Pelobacter seleniigenes DSM 18267: one gene and its partner. The protein of the gene in region 2 binds, or shares a complex with, the protein of the main gene of each other region. Links are inferred from orthologs where the notes say so. Each region holds a gene or a part of one and is shown on either strand. Other genes may lie near its edges. The genes, in order: N909_RS0118020 and pnp.

What was found.
Region 1: the proteins of pnp (region 2) and N909_RS0118020 are in contact, whole or in part, in a cryo-EM structure (PDB 9QH0), measured with the Escherichia coli proteins. The link is inferred for Pelobacter seleniigenes DSM 18267 from one-to-one orthologs.

What each region holds. Positions count from the first base shown.
Region 1 is NZ_JOMG01000004.1:233,787-237,376, forward strand. Bases 192-3,463 are described here. They hold N909_RS0118020 (Rne/Rng family ribonuclease), read right to left. Parts: upstream 3,116-3,463; coding sequence 392-3,115; downstream 192-391. Outside these bases: N909_RS25795 (hypothetical protein), read right to left, coding at 1-169. UniProt on the Escherichia coli protein: Endoribonuclease that plays a central role in RNA processing and decay. Required for the maturation of 5S and 16S rRNAs and the majority of tRNAs. Also involved in the degradation of most mRNAs.
Region 2 is NZ_JOMG01000005.1:363,207-366,486, reverse strand. The notes cover bases 143-3,104. They hold pnp (polyribonucleotide nucleotidyltransferase), read right to left. Parts: upstream 2,691-3,104; coding sequence 594-2,690; downstream 143-593. Other genes in these bases: rpsO (30S ribosomal protein S15), read right to left, coding at 2,867-3,104; dut (dUTP diphosphatase), read right to left, coding at 143-514. Outside these bases: N909_RS0122905 (YbeD family protein), read right to left, coding at 1-60; more of dut, read right to left, coding at 41-142; more of rpsO, read right to left, coding at 3,105-3,133; tRNA pseudouridine(55) synthase TruB, read right to left, coding at 3,250-3,280. UniProt on the Escherichia coli protein: Involved in mRNA degradation. Catalyzes the phosphorolysis of single-stranded polyribonucleotides processively in the 3'- to 5'-direction. Also involved, along with RNase II, in tRNA processing.

The DNA of each region.
Region 1 (3,590 bases), on a different replicon or contig from region 2:
ACAGGTCTGACATGGATTCACGGTCCTTCAATAGTTCCATCTCCCGATAAATGACCGCCTCCAGTTCCTTAATCAGTTTTTTGATCTCCTTTTCATTGACTGATTCCGTAAACCCCATGCCGATCAGCATGTCACAAAGATTTCTCAGCCGTACAATACTGTCTTTCATATCATCCTCGCGTTTTCAAGGTGTTTGCTGCAAGCTTGGTCCTTTTGAAAAGACTATCATATTTCCGGATGGTTGGCTGTTGATGGGGCGGTCGGACAGTTGCGGTCTGCCCGGAAGGAGATCGACAGCTCAACTTTTTTGCGGGGGACTGGGAAACAGCGGAGGATGGATCCTCGGTTACCAAAAAAGCCGGATCATATTGATCCGGCTTTGGTTTGCTGGTTATTCGGTGACGGGTTTGACGTCCGTGTCGCTAGACACTTTTTTGCGGGGAGCCCGTCGCGGTGCGCGTTTGGGTTTGCTTTCCTCCCCTGACGCAGCTTCGCCGGAGGCTGAGCTGCCCGCCTCTTGATCAGTTGCGGGCGTGGCTTTTTTCCTGGTTCTCCGCGGCGTTTTTTTCTCTGCGTCCGCAGCTGCGGCAGCTGGTTCGGAGTCCGACTTGGCCTTGGGCGCCGCTCGCCGAGTCCGCCGCGGCGGTTTTTCCGCCTCTGCCTGAGGGCTCTGTTCGACCACGCTTGAGGCTGGTGCCGGGTCCGCTTTGGCGGGAGCAGGCTGAGTGGCTTGCTGCGCTTCGCCGGAAGTTTTCTGCGCGGCCGGTTTGGCTGTGCTGCGCTGAGTTCGCCGTTGCGGTTTTTCGCTGACCGGCGGTTCCGTTTGCGGAGACTCCACCGGTTTTGTCGGGTTCTCGGCCGGCTCTGCTGTTTTCTGTTGCTGGGCAGTTTCTCCGGTCGCCTGCTCAACGGGTTTCTTGGCCCGTGGTTTCCGGGGCCGCCGTTTCGGTTTCGCAGTGGCAGGCGTTTCAGCCGGCTCCGCTGGCGTTACGGGGGCGGTTTCAGTATTGGTCGGGACCGGCTCTGGCTGCTGCGCAACGACCGGTGCCGAAGCGACGGGCTGAGACTCTACCGCTGGGGCCGGCTTTTCGGCCACGGCAGCGCTGGCCACCGGCTCCACTGGCCCGACCGGGGTCGATTGAGCTCCGGTCGTTTTTTTTGTCGGCCGACGCGTCCGGCGCCGGGGTTTCTTTTCGGCGGCGGCGGGTTCGGTGGTTGGCTTGCTCTCCCCAGCCGCAGGGGCTGGCGAGGTGGCTTCCCGGGTCGGGCTGCTTTGCTCCGGCTGAGGCTGGCTGTCGGCCTGCGCAGCAACCGGCAACTCTGTCGCTTGGGGCTGAGCGGTCTCCGCCTCTGCGGGGGTAGCCGAGTCGGTCGCAGTTTCCTGTGCAGCGGGCGGCTGACTGGTCTGCTGTTCCTGATTTGTTTTGGCGGCGGAAGATTTCCTCCGGCGTCTGCGCCGTTTCTTTTTGGGCGCTTCGCTGTTCACCGATTCTTCCGCGGACTCTTGGGGAGCGGGACTGTCCTCCTCCAACTCCTCCTCTTGCGCCTGGTTGCGCATTTCATCCTGTTGGGCGGCCAGGGCGACCTCGATCTGGTTGGCATGGGAAATGGGCGCGATATCTTTACTATCGTCCGGTTCTTTATCTTTTTTCCGCAGCTCAATTTCGATTTCGCCGGGCAGCAGAGTGCTTGATCCGAGGATCGCGATGCGCATACCGAGCTGCTGTTCCAGTTCGTTGATGGTTGCGCGTTTGCGGTTGAGCAGATAGTTGGCGACATCCATGGGGACCTCGGCTTCGATCAGAGCGATCTGGCCTTTGGATGCTGCCGTGTGAATCTGCCGCAGCAGGGCAACCGACTGGGCTTCGACACTTTTGACCTTGCCGATCCCTTTGCAATGGGGGCACTCGATAAAGGAACCGACACTCAATACCGGTTTGAGTCGCTGCCGACTCATTTCGAGCAGGCCAAACTGGCTGATCCGGCCGACCGAGACCTTGGCTTTGTCGTCCTTGAGGGCTTTGCGCAGTTCCTGCTCGACTTCGCGGATATTTTTGCGGTCGCGCATGTCGATGAAATCGATGACGATCAGCCCGCCCAGGTCACGCAACCGCAGTTGCCGACCGACTTCGGCGGCAGCTTCCAGGTTGGTTTTCAGCGCCGTGGCTTCAATTCCGCTTTCACTGGCCATTTTGCCGGAGTTGACATCAATGGCCACCAGCGCTTCGGTCTGGTCAATGACGATGGAACCGCCGGAAGGCAGGGGGATCTGGTTTTTTGCCAGGCCATCGATCTGCTCTTCGATCTGGTAGCGGGAAAAGATCGGTCGTCTTTCCCGGTGCTGTTTGACCAGGTTGCCGAGTTCCGGCATGACCAGGGCGAAAAAATCCCTGGCATCGCGGAAAACCGTCTGATCGTCGATGAGAACTTCATCCATGTCGGTGCTGAAATAATCACGGATGGAACGGATGGCGAGGTTGGATTCCTGATAGAGCTGGGCTGGCGCCTTGATCTGGTCCTTACGCGCGGTGATTCCTTCAAACAGGCGCACCAGGTAATCGAAATCACGCTTGAGTTCTTCTTTATCCTTGCCGATGCCGGCGGTGCGGACGATGTAACCCATCCGTTCGGGAAGATCCAGTTCCGCCATGGTTTTTTTGAGTTTTTTACGTTCACTGTCTTCGGCGATTTTACGCGAGACACCCTTGGTCGTACTGTCCGGCATCAGGACCATGTAACGGCCCGGAATCGACAGAAAGGTGGTCAGTGCCGCACCTTTACTGCCGCGTTCCTCTTTGACGATCTGCACCAGGATTTCCTGGCCGCGTTTGAGAATGTCGGCGATTCTGGGGCGGTGTTTGGAATCCTCCCGCGTCGGGTAGAGGTTGGGGTGAATCTCCCCAATCTGCAGGAACCCGAGCTTTTCGGCGCCATAATCAACAAAAGCGGCCTGTAATCCGGTTTCGACCCGAACCACGACCGCTTTATAAATGTTACCTTTGCTTTGTTCCTGACCGGCGAGCTCAATATCGAGATCGCTGAGAATCCCGTCAACAACGATCGCCACCCGATTTTCCTCCGGGTGGGAGGCGTTGATCAGCATCTTTTTACTCATTAATATTAAACCTTTCCGTCCGCATTTTCGCGGCACTTTCCGGAGCCCTGCCGGTGCAGACCTCACCGCTTGCGCGGGGTCCACATCCTGCGGGCCTTCCGGTTAAATTGATTGTGGACGACAGCCCGGCAGAGAACCGGGAGCGTCAAAACTTGTTCTGCTTATATTTATCCGGCCTCAACGCTGTAATTGCGGTGGCTCGGCTAAATCCTTATTTACGGGCAAACTATAACAGAGAAACGGTTTTAGTGATATTTCAAATTCACATTAAATTCACTTTTCCTGTCTTTTTCATCTGCCATACCCGCAAGTTCCCATAAAAAAAGCAGGAACTTTGCTATAGAGGCTGAAGAATATTCTACACCAGAGGGAGAATATTATCCATTTTGCCCCCTGGCCGGGCTGGCACGGGCGATGAATCGGCCGGTTTTTCGCGTTGAGCGCGTTTGGCATGAATGCTGCTGAACTACGCTTC
Region 2 (3,280 bases):
CGCCTTAAATTGAAAATGGCAGGGAAAATCGAGCAACTCTTCAGGGTTGGTTTGTTTCACGCTGTTCTCCGTTTTTACCGGTATGGCCGAATCCTCCTGCCCCTCTGGCTGTGTCGTCCAATTCGTCCACTTCTTTTAAAACCGCCTGACACACCGGCGCAACAATAAGTTGGGCAATGCGATCACCACTTTGAATGACAAATTCTTCATGACCATGATTGATCATAATGATCCGCACCTCGCCACGATAATCGGCATCAATGGTCCCCGGTGAATTGACCAGGGCAATCCCGTGCTTGATCGCCAGTCCGGAACGAGGCCGGACCTGGATTTCAAAACCGACCGGAATCGAAAAGGCCAGCCCGGTTGGGACCAGACAACGTTCTCCCGGCTGCAGCCGCAGCTCTTCATTGACCATGGCACAGACATCCATCCCGGCGGCGAGATCCGTCATATAGCGTGGTAACACGGCATCTTCATGCAGCTTTTTAACCTGAATGCAGGGTTTGTCCATTTTGTTCATCCCGTTGATACAAAAGCCGGTGAAAAAAATTTCACCGGCTGATTGATTTCGTAGCTGTAACTGCTGAGGATTATTCTTCGGGCAGTTCCAGGCCTAGCGCTGCCTTGCGGGACAGCTTGATTTTACCTTGCCGATCAACACCGATACATTTGACCAGGACCTGATCCCCTTCATTGAGCACGTCGGTGACATTTCTCACCCGCTCGTTGGCCAGCTCAGAGACATGGACCAGACCATCGGTGCCCGGGAAAATTTCCACAAAGGCACCAAACTCCATGATCTTTTTGACGGTACCCATGTAGAGTTTGTCGACTTCAGCTTCCTGAGTCAGGTCACGAATCATCTTGATGGCTTTCTTGGCAGCAAGGCCATCAGCAGAGGCAATATTGATGGTGCCGTCATCCTGGATATCGATGGCGCAACCAGTCGCATCGATGATGCCGCGCACATTCTTCCCGCCGGAACCGATAACAGTCCTGACCTGGTCGGGCTTGACCTTGATACTGGTAATCTGCGGTGCATATTTGGACAATTCGCCACGCGGAGTTGCCAGAGCTTTGGCCATTTCACCGAGGATGTGAATCCGGCCGGCCCGAGCCTGCTCCAAAGCTTTTTGCATGATTTCCTTGGTTACGCCGGAAATCTTGATATCCATCTGCAGTGCGGTCACGCCGTTTGCGGAACCGGTGACTTTGAAATCCATATCCCCAAGATGATCTTCATCACCAAGGATATCGGAAAGAACAGCGATATCATCACCTTCTTTAATCAGTCCCATAGCGATACCTGCGAGAGGCTCCTTGATCGGAACCCCGGCATCCATCAAAGACAACGAAGCGCCGCAAACGGAAGCCATGGACGAAGATCCATTAGACTCGAGAATATCGGAGACGATCCGGATGGTGTAGGGAAAGTCTTCATGTTTGGGAAGCACCTGGGCGGCACTACGTTCGGCGAGCATACCGTGGCCGATTTCACGACGGCCGGGGAACAACCGCATGCTGGTTTCACCGACACAGAACGGCGGAAAGTTATAGTGCAGCATGAATTTTTTGAATTCCATGCCCTGGATGTTGTCCATCCGTTGCTCATCAACGGCGGTTCCCAGAGTGGTGGTTACCAGGGCCTGGGTTTCGCCACGGGTAAACAGAGCGCTGCCATGGGCCCGCGGCAGAACACCGACTTCGCAGGTGATCGGGCGGATGGTTTCCATGTCCCGGCCGTCAATGCGGATCCGGTCACGGGTTACCATTCTCCTGACCACCATTTTTTCAACCGCGCCGAGGGCGGCGGCGATTTCATCAGCGCGTCCTTCATACTGTTCAGCCAGTTGTTCCTGAATGGCAGCACGATTATCGGCCAGGGCGGCATAACGCTCCTGTTTGCTCCGGATTTTGACCGCTTCAACGACTTTGGCTTCGGCCAGTTCGGTAACCTTGGCGACCAGCTCCTCATCCTTCTGCGGCGGTTGGAAAGCGCGTTTTTCCTTGCCGACCAGCTTGGCTAGCTCTTCCTGAATGGTGATCAGCGGCTGCAGTGCTTCATGACCGAAGAAAATTGCATCCAGCATTTCGGTTTCGGTGAGGAATTTAGCTTCACCTTCAACCATCATGACCGCATCACGAGAACCGGCGATAACGATTTCGACATCGCTTTGTTCCATTTGCTCAAGGGTCGGATTGGCAATAAGCTGTCCTTCGACCCGACCAACCCGAACTGCGGCAATGGGGCCATCAAAAGGAATGTCCGAAACACTGACGGCAGCTGAAGCAGCGACCATGGAGAGGGTATCGGGATCATTGACCAGGTCGGCAGAAATAACCGTCGGCATCAATTGGGTTTCAAACATATACCCTTTTGGGAACAACGGCCGCATGGGACGGTCGATGAGGCGGCAGATCAGGGTTTCTCGCTCGGTCGCTCCGCGCTCGCGGCGGAAGAACGAACCTGGAATTTTACCGCTGGCATAGAATTTTTCAGAATAATTAACGGTCAGCGGAAAGAAATCCTGACCTTCACGCATGGTTTTGGCGGAAACGACCGTACAGAGAACTTTGGTTTCGCCATAGGTAACAATGACAGCACCGTCAGCTTGACGGGCAACTTTTCCAGTTTCAATAGTCAGGGGCTGACCATTGAATTCTACTTCAACCTTTTGATAGGCCATAAAATATTTACTCCTTGAAACAGGGAATCCGGCCTTCCGGACTCCAGTGATGATTTCCAGTAAGGAGGATGGCCCGAGACAACACCCGCCGTAAAGCCGGACATTCTCTCCGGACAGCCTCCTCTACCAGACCAAAAGACAAAAGCAGCATGTCCCTGACGGACATGCTGCTCTTTTTAACGGCGGATACCGAGAGCCTTGATGACCGTTCTGTAACGCTCAACATCCTGCTTGATCAGGTAATCAAGCAAACGGCGACGCTGACCGACCATTTTCAACAGTCCCCGGCGGGAATGATGGTCTTTTTTGTGGGTTTTGAAGTGATCTGTCAGATAGGTGATTCTCTCTGTCAGAAGAGCAATCTGGACTTCCGGCGAACCGGTATCACCTTCATGCCGCTTAAATTTTTCGATGATTTCTTGTTTGCGTTCTGTGCCGAGCACTGTTGTCTCCTTTTTTTGTTTTCGATAAAGCCAGTGGCGTGGCTGTTTTTCAATATCTTCAGGCTGCGATTTCTACCATAGTTAAAGCGTATCTGTAAAGATTAAACTATCTTTTTCTAATGACTTACAAAGACGCGAATAAGTTCG